2 regions of the Qipengyuania sp. Mu-71 genome follow, and region 1 is predicted to be linked to the other one. Evidence: predicted binding sites of a transcription regulator. Region 1 holds the regulator's gene; the other holds the start of a gene.
What was found. Region 1 encodes LexA, which represses DNA repair genes until DNA is damaged. Its sites were predicted from a motif close to GTTCCNCNCTTGTTCT; they were not measured.

Region 1 (4,416 bases):
GGCCGCAAGCCTGTCGGTCCTGATCGCCCTGGCGCTCGGCATGTCGCTGGTATGGGCGCGCTCGGCGATGGTGGGGGCGGAGCCGATTGCGTATCCGCGGTTCGAGCGGATCGACGGGCGTGTCCTCGAGCGCGAGGAGCAACCGGCGGAGGACCGCGTCCGGCTTGTCCTCGCCGCGCGCGATGCGGAGACCGGGCGGGCGGTCGCCTATCGCGTGAACCTGCCGCTGGCGAAGGACCGGCCCGGCTTGCGCGAGGGCGCGCGGGTGCGGCTGTCGGCGCGGCTGATGCCGCCGTCCCCGCCAATCGTCCCCGGAGCGTATAATTTCGCGCGTCGGGCCTGGTTCGACGGGCTGTCGGCTACGGGATCGGTCGTGGGAGAAGTCGAGCTGGTCACGCCGCCGCCGCAGTCGCGCCTGACCGTGGCCTCTATCCAGCGGCGGCTGTCGGCGCATGTGCGCAGCCGGCTCGACAGCACGGCGGGGGCGATTGCCGCGACACTGGCGAGCGGCGACCGCGGCGCCATTCCCGAACGCGACGAGGAGGCCATGCGCGACGCGGGGCTGACCCATCTGCTGTCGATCAGCGGGCTGCATGTCAGCGCGATCATCGCGGCGAGCTATATCGTGGTCCTGAAGCTGCTGGCGCTGTGGCCGTGGCTGGCCCTGCGGGTGCGGCTGCCGCTGGTCGCTGCGGGTGCAGCGGCGCTGGCGGGGATCGCCTATACGCTGCTGACGGGCGCGCAGGTGCCGACCGTGCGCAGCTGTATCGGCGCGTTGCTGGTGCTGGTTGCGCTGGCCTTGGGGCGAGAACCGCTTTCGCTGCGGATGGTCGCGATTGCCGCAGGCGTGGTGCTTGCGCTGTGGCCGGAATCTTTGGTCGGACCGAGCTTCCAGATGAGCTTTGCGGCCGTCATCGCGATCGTCTCGCTGCACAATGTCCAGGCGGTGCGCGATTTTCTCGCGCCGCGCGAGGAAAGCGGGCTGCGCCGGTTCCTGCGGCGAACCGCGATCCTGTTCCTGACCGGACTGGTCATCGAACTCGCGCTGATGCCGATCGTGCTTTTCCACTTCCATCGTGCGGGCGTTTACGGCGCGGCGGCCAATCTGGTTGCCATTCCGCTGGTGACCTTCGTGTCGATGCCGCTGGTGGCACTGGCGTTGGCGCTCGACCTGATCGGCGCGGGTGCGCCCGTGTGGTGGCTGGTCGGGCATTCGCTCGACCTGTTGCTGGGTATTGCGCATCTGTTTGCCGAGCAGCCGGGTTCGGTCAAGCTGGCCCCGCGGATCGGGATGGGTGCTATCACGCTCTATCTGTGCGGCGCGCTGTGGCTGGCGCTGTGGCAGGGCAGGGCGCGCCTGTGGGGGCTTGGGCCCGTCGTGATGGCTGCCATCCTGATGATTCAGGCCCCGGTGCCCGATATCCTGATCACGCGCGACGGGCGCGATATCGGCATCGCAAACGAGGCCGAACGGCTGCTGGTGCTACGCGATAGCGAGGGTGGATATGCGCAGGAGAACCTGCTCGAACTCGCGGGGACCGATCGGCAACCGCTGGCTATCGCGGAGTGGCCGCACAGCCGCTGCAGCGCCGAATTCTGTTCGCTGACCGTCACGCGCGAGGGCCGTGCCTGGTCGCTCCTGATCGCACGTAGCCGGGACCTGGTGGAGGAGCGCGCGCTGGCCGCAGCCTGCCGGAACGCCGACATCGTCATCGCCGATCGCTTCCTGCCCCGCAGTTGCCGCCCGCGATGGCTCAAGGCCGACCGGCGTTTCCTCGAGCGAGAGGGCGGGGTCGCGCTCTATCTGGGCGCACGGCGTATCGACACCGTGGCGCAGGATCAGGGCGAGCATGGCTGGTGGCGCGCGCCGGAGGACAGGCGCGCGCCCCGGGGTCAGTGATACCGGCGCAGCAGACCGGCCAGCTTGCCTTGCACCTGGACACGGTGCGAATCGTAGACTTGCGGTTCGTAAGAGCCATTGGCGGGGTCGAGGATGACGCGCCCGGCGTCCTTGCGCAGATATTTGAGCGTGGCTTCCTCATTGTCGACCAGCGCGACCACGATTTCGCCGTCGCGGGCGCTATCGGTGCGCTTCACCAAGGCAAAATCGCCATCGAAAATGCCTGCTTCGATCATCGAATCGCCCGACACCTCGAGTGCGTAATGTTCACCCGGGCCGAGCAGAGCGGCGGGGACCGGCATGCTCGACTGGCCTTCGATCGCTTCGATCGGCGCGCCTGCGGCGATACGGCCGTGCAGCGGCACATCGATAATGTCATTGGCCGGTGCGGGCGCGACGGGCTTGGGCGTGATCGCCGATACCACGGAGTCGTTCGCAGGGGCGGGCTGTGCCGCGCCCATCACTGCGTTCTCGGGCAGCTTGACCACTTCGAGCGCGCGCGCTCGGTTGGGCAGGCGGCGGATGAAGCCGCGCTCTTCAAGCGCCGAGATCAGGCGATGCACGCCCGACTTGCTCTTGAGGTCGAGCGCTTCCTTCATCTCCTCGAAACTCGGCGAGATGCCGGTCTCTTCCAGACGCTGCTGGATAAAGCGGATCAATTCGTGCTGCTTGGCGGTCAGCATTGTGCGAACTCCCGTATCGCCTGTTCACAAAGCTGTGAACGAATACGGAACAATTAAGCAACCTGATTCGCCAAGTCAAGCAATCCCGCCATTTTCGAGTGATTTACACAGGAACACTTGTTCCCGATTTGCTCCACCGTTGCTGCGTCAGCGGCCGAGCAAGGCGCGGGTCGCCGCGGCAACATCCGCCTGACGCATCAGGCTTTCACCGACCAGGAAGGTGCGGACGCCCGAACGCGCGAGCCGCACACAATCATCGTGCGTCGTGATGCCGCTTTCGCCGACCAGCAGCGCGCCTTCGGGTGCGACCGGGGCCAGCATCTCGGTGGTAGCGAGGTCAGTGGTGAAGCTGCGCAAATCGCGGTTGTTGACGCCGATCAGGCGCGACCTGAGCTGCGCGGCGCGGTCCATCTCGGTGCGATCATGGACTTCGACCAGCACATCCATGCCGTGGTCCAGCGCCGCCGCCTCGATCTCGGCCATGAGGCCGTCTTCGAGCGCCGCGACAATGATCAGGATAGCGTCGGCCCCGATCGCGCGTGCTTCGGCAACCTGCCACGGATCGACCATGAAATCCTTGCGCAGTGCAGGCAAATCACAGGCTGCGCGCGCGGCAACCAGGTAATCTTCATGGCCCTGGAAATAGGGCGCATCGGTGAGCACCGAAAGGCAGGCAGCTCCGCCCGCAGCATAGGCGCGGGCATGCTCTGTGGGTTGGAAATCTTGGCGAATCAGACCCTTGGAGGGGGAAGCTTTCTTGATTTCCGCTATCAGGCCGAAGCCGTCCTGCTGTGCCCGAGCGAGGGCAGAATGGAACCCACGGGGCGCCGACTGCTCCTTCGCGAGCGCTTCGAGATCGGCGAGCGTGTGATCGCGCTTGCGTGCGGCCACCTCGTCGCGCTTGGTCGCACAGATTTGTTCCAGCTTGTTCATGTCAGGCGGTCATCGCGATCCAGTTTTCGAGCAGCGCCCTGGCCTTGCCCGAGTCCAGCGCTTCGGCAGCGATCTCCGCGCCCTCGGTCCATTCGTCGGTGCGACCGGCGATAATCAGCGTTGCCGCCGCGTTGAACAGCACCGCATCGCGGTAGGCGCCCGGGCTCCCGCCGAGCAGCGCCTCGAGCGCGCGGGCGTTATACGCCGGATCGCCGCCGCGGATCGCCTCGACCGGGGAATGCGGCAGGTTGGCTTCCACCGCGACCACGCGGCGCATTTCGAAATCATTGCCCTGGACATCGGCCAGTTCGTTACCGCCGGCGAGGCTCAGTTCGTCGAGTCCTTCGTCTCCCGAGGCAATGAAGGTGCGCTCGGTTCCCAGCTTGGCCTTTGCCGCGGCATAGATGGGCACATAGGCGGGCCGGGCGATGCCAATCAGCTGGCGTCTGACGCCAGCGGGGTTCGACAAAGGCCCCATCAGATTGAAGATCGTGCGCACGCCGAGCTTTTGCCGGATCGGCTGAATGCGGCCCATCGCAGGATGGTGGTTCTTGGCGAACAGGAAGCAAATTCCCAATTCGGCCAAAGTCTTCTCCGCGCTTCTTCCCGCTGCTTCCATGTCGAGACCGAGCGCTTCGAGCGTGTCGGCGGCGCCCGCCTTGCTGCTGGCCGCGCGATTGCCATGCTTGGCCACGGGCACACCGCAGGCGGCGACCACCAGGCTCACTGCGGTGGAGACATTGAGCGTGTGATGGCCATCGCCGCCCGTGCCGCAGCAATCGACCGTCCCCTCGGGGGCAGCGATCGGGATCAGCCGTGCCCGCAGCGCGCGCGCCGCGCCGGCGATTTCGTCGGAGGTTTCGCTGCGCGCCGACATGTCGACCAGGAAACGCGCGATAT
Region 2 (4,416 bases), 640 kb from region 1:
CGTGCCCGGATCGCCCGACGCGTCGATCCTAACCTACCGCATGGCCAGCCCCGAACCCGGTGTGGCGATGCCCGAACTGGGCAAGGCGACGGTCGATGAAGACGGGCTCACCATCGTGCGCCGCTGGATCGAGGAGATGGCCCCGTGAAATGGTTCTGGCGGATTCTGGGCGGGCTGGCGCTCGTCCTATTGGCCGCGTTCCTGGTCCTGCGCGTACCCGATACCGATGCGGGCGCCATGTATGCGAAATACGGCACCCCGCCATCGCAGATGCTGGGAATCGACGGGACCCGCCGCGTACATGTCCGCGACGAAGGTCCGCGCGATGCACCGGTTGTCATCCTGCTGCATGGCTCGAATGCCGATCTCCACACCTGGCAGGCCTGGGCCGACGCGCTCAAAAGCGACTACCGCGTGATCCGTTTCGACCAGCGCGGGCATGGGCTGACCGGTCCTGCGGCCGATGGCGATTACGCGCTCGATGCCTTCGTGAAAGATATCGACGCGGTCGCCGACGCGCTCAATGTCGAGCGGTTCACGCTGGCGGGCAATTCGATGGGCGGGGCCATCGCCATGGGTTATGCTGTCGCCAATCCGGACCGGCTCGCCGGGCTGGTGCTGGTCGATGCCGCCGGTGCGCCGGTCGAGCGCGACGGTGGTGGCAATCTCGCCTTCCGGCTGGCCGCCATGCCCGGTGTGGGCAATGTGATGAGCCAGCTGCTGCCGCGTTCGCTGGTCGAGCGCAGCCTGTCGCAAAGCGTCTCCAACCAGGCGGTCGTGACCCCCGGCACGGTCGACCGCTATTGGGAGCTGGCCCGCTATCCCGGCAACCGCAATGCGACGCGCCAGCGCTTTGCAACCCCGCGCCGGAATTTCGACGCTGCGCAGATCGCGGCGGTGACGGTTCCCACGCTGGTGATGTGGGGCGAGGAAGACAGCCTGATCCCCTATGAGGCGGCCGGTTGGTACATGGAACACCTGCCCAATGCGACGCTCGCGAATTATCCCGGCGTGGGCCATATCCCGATGGAAGAAGCGCCCGAACAAAGCGTTGCGGACCTGCGGATCTGGCTGGCCGAAGTGCTCGCCTCGCAAGATGTCGCGGACGAAGGAACCGCCTCGTGACCCGCCCGTTGTAAGGCCCTGATACGCGGGCACACCGCGATCGTGCGAACATCAGGGCGGAATAGGGGACAAACGGTTGCGCAAGCTTGGCATTATCGGGGGGATGAGCTGGATCTCGACCCGCGCCTATTACGAACGGATCAACAAATCGGTGCAGAAGCGGGCGGCCCCCTTGGCCAGCCCGCCGCTGCTGATCGAAAGCCTCGATTACGCGCCCATCGCTGCGGCCAAGAATGCCGACGACTGGGACGCGATCGCCGCCACGCTGGTCGAATCCGCGCGGCGGCTCGAAAGCGCCGGGGCCGAAGGCCTGGTGATCGCGGCCAATGCCATGCACAAGGTCTATGACCGGCTGACCGAAGCGGTCTCGATCCCCGTACTGCATATCGCCGACAGCGTCGGCCAGGCGATGGAAGATGCCGACTGCAAGAGCGCCGCACTGCTTGGCACGCGCTTCGTGATGACCGAAAGCTTCTATCGCCAGCGGTTGGTCGGCCACGGCGTCGATCTGCTCCCGCCCGATCCGGGTGATGTCGAACTGGTCGACGGGATCATCTACAAGGAACTGATGCTCGGCCGCGTGACCCGCGATGCAGAGCGTGCGCTCAAGACGATCATCACGATGAAGGAAAAGGACGGCGCCGAGGCGATCGTGCTGGCCTGTACCGAGCTCGAGCTGGTCGTCGACACCGACGCCAACGTGCTGCCGGTCTACGATTCCACCGATATCCACTGCCGCGCCGCGGCGGACTGGATCCTGGGCTGAATCCGCAAACCCGCGAACCCGGCTGTCCGCGCGCACATTCTGCCGAAAACCCGCCGGGTTCGCCTTTCGTTCACGTTGTCGCCCACCCGGCGCTGACCTAAGCCTCGGCGGGCATGCACACAGCCCCCTACGCTTCCGATCCCGCCGCCAGCCGCGGGCGCGAATTCACCGAGGAACGCGAGGGGTCGCGCGGCCCGCGCAGCGAATTCCAGCGCGACCGCGACCGGATTGTCCATTCGATCGCCTTCCGCCGCCTGCGTTCCAAGACGCAGGTGTTCGTCTCGCCCGATGGCGACCATTACCGCACCCGCCTGACGCACAGTCTCGAGGTCGCGCAGGTCGGCCGCGTGCTCGCGCGCGAGCTGGGGCTCGGCGAGGACCTGACCGAAGCGCTGTGCCTGGGTCACGACATCGGCCACCCGCCCTTCGGCCATGCGGGCGAGAAGGCGCTTGAAGAGGCCATGGTCCATGCCGGCGGCTATGACCACAATGCGCAAGGCCTGCGCACGCTCGCGCGGCTCGAAAGCCCCTATTGTGACCACGACGGGCTCAACCTCACATGGGAGACGCTCGAAGGGCTGGCCAAGCACAACGGCCCGGTCGCCGCGCCGAGCTGGGCTTTGGCTGAAATCGACCGCGCGTTCCCGCTCGACCTGGCTACCTGGCCCTCGCTCGAGGCGCAGGTCGCGGCGGTCGCGGACGACATCGCCTACGACAATCACGACATCGACGACGGCCTGCGCGCCGGCTTCCTCGAACTCGACGATCTGCTCGCGCTCGACTGGCTGGCCGATCAGTGGCGCGCGGTGGAGAAGCGCTTTCCCTTCGCCCCGCGCGATCGCCAGCTGCGCGAACTGGTCCGCACGCAGATCGGGCTGATGGTCAACGACGTCCTCACGCATACGCGCGAACAGGTGCAGGGCATTGCCAGCGTCGACGAAGTGCGCGGCGCGGGCCGCCAGCTGGCCGGGTTCTCGCCCGCGATGGGTGAACGCGAACGCGTGCTCAAGCGCTTCATGTACGACCGGCTCTATTATCACGAGGAACAGCTCGCCACGGCCGAACGCGCGCGCGACGTGATCGCGCGGCTGTTCGCGGCCTATCACGATGACCCGCGCACCATGCCCGACGACTGGCTCGCCACGCTGCCCGCGCAGGAACCGCAGCGCAGCCGCCATATCGCGGACTTCATCGCCGGGATGACCGATCGCTATGCGATCACCCAGTGCAACCGCATCTACGGCAGCACGCCCGAAGGGCTGAGCAATGTCTGACGCGGTTCGCATCGCCCTGATCGGCGCCACCGGGCTCGTCGGTTCGAGCGTGATCGGGCAATGCGTCGGGCGCGAGGACCTGCGCCTGACCGGTATCGCGCGGCGCGAGGTGGCGCTGCCGCGCGGTATCCGCATGGAGCTGTTCGTGGCCGAGCCCGCCAAATGGGGCGAGGTGATCGAGGCGGTCCGGCCCAAGGCGATCATCTGCGCGCTGGGCACGACCTGGAAGAAGGCGGGCGCGGACGAGGCGGCGTTTCGCGCGGTCGATCAGGACCTCGTGCTCGACACCGCGCGCGCCGCGCGCGAACTGGGGGTCGAACGCTTCGTCCATATCAGCTCGGTCGGCGCCGATCCGATGGTGAAACCGTTCTACCTGCGCGTGAAGGGCGAGGTCGAGCGCGAGCTGACCAAGCTGCGCTTCAACCGGCTCGATATCCTGCGCCCCGGCCTGCTGCGCGGCACGCGCGACAATGATCGCCGACCTGCCGAGCGGTTGGGTATCGCCGCAGCGCCGGTGGCGAACCTGCTGCTCCATGGCAAATATCGCCAGTATCGTGGTATCAAGGCCGATGTCGTTGCACGCGCGGCGCTGGCGCTTGCAAAGCGTGCCGCCCGCGGGCGCTTCGTGCATGATAACGACGCCATCCAGCGCGCGGCGCATACGCTGCCGCAAATCGAACATGAGGTGCTTTGATGTGGGATACGGCCTTCGGAACAGCCAATGCGCTCGCCATGATAATGTGGGCCGGATTGATCCTGCTGCCGCGCTGGCCCGCGCTGCTGGCGGCGGTGCTCTATGCCGGGGTGGGGCTGCTGTGCCTCGCCTATACCGTCGGCCTGATCGGCATCCTGACGAGCGCCTTCGACCCCGTTCCCCTCGGCTCGGGTGAAGCCGCCAGCATTTCGACGATCGAGGGCGTTCGCGCGATCTTCGCCAGCGATGGCGGCGTGACCGTCGGCTGGATCCATTACCTTGCCTTCGATCTCTTCGCCGGTCTGTGGATTGCGCGCGATGCCGATGCCAAGGGCTTTTCGCGGCTGCTGCAGGCACCGATCCTGCTCGCGACCTTCTTTGCCGGACCGCTTGGGCTGTTCCTCTGGCTGGCCATTCGCGAACGCCGCGCGCGGGCCGGGGGACGCTGGCAGTAACGCCAGCCCGAATCGGGTTGCGCAACGCAACCGACCTGCCATGATGCCTCCAACTGCTGAAAACAGCGGAGAGGATATATGGCAGATACCGAAAAGCTCACT

Region 2: V6B15_RS08910 (deoxyguanosinetriphosphate triphosphohydrolase) is a predicted target of LexA. The motif match lies at 1,949-1,964, and genes of this name have one in related genera.

Annotation. Positions count from the first base shown of each region.
Region 1 covers NZ_JBAJHR010000001.1:1,160,139-1,164,554, forward strand. The annotation lists gene V6B15_RS05750 (ComEC/Rec2 family competence protein) at 1-1,900, shown strand, start outside; gene lexA (transcriptional repressor LexA) at 1,894-2,583, opposite strand; gene trpC (indole-3-glycerol phosphate synthase TrpC) at 2,731-3,516, opposite strand; gene trpD (anthranilate phosphoribosyltransferase) at 3,518-4,416, opposite strand, start outside.
Region 2 covers NZ_JBAJHR010000001.1:1,796,307-1,800,722, reverse strand. The annotation lists gene V6B15_RS08925 (SO2930 family diheme c-type cytochrome) at 1-148, shown strand, start outside; gene V6B15_RS08920 (alpha/beta fold hydrolase) at 145-1,125, shown strand; gene V6B15_RS08915 (aspartate/glutamate racemase family protein) at 1,202-1,891, shown strand; gene V6B15_RS08910 (deoxyguanosinetriphosphate triphosphohydrolase) at 2,005-3,165, shown strand; gene V6B15_RS08905 (NAD(P)H-binding protein) at 3,158-3,859, shown strand; gene V6B15_RS08900 (ABA4-like family protein) at 3,859-4,314, shown strand; gene V6B15_RS08895 (fatty acid--CoA ligase) at 4,393-4,416, shown strand, end outside.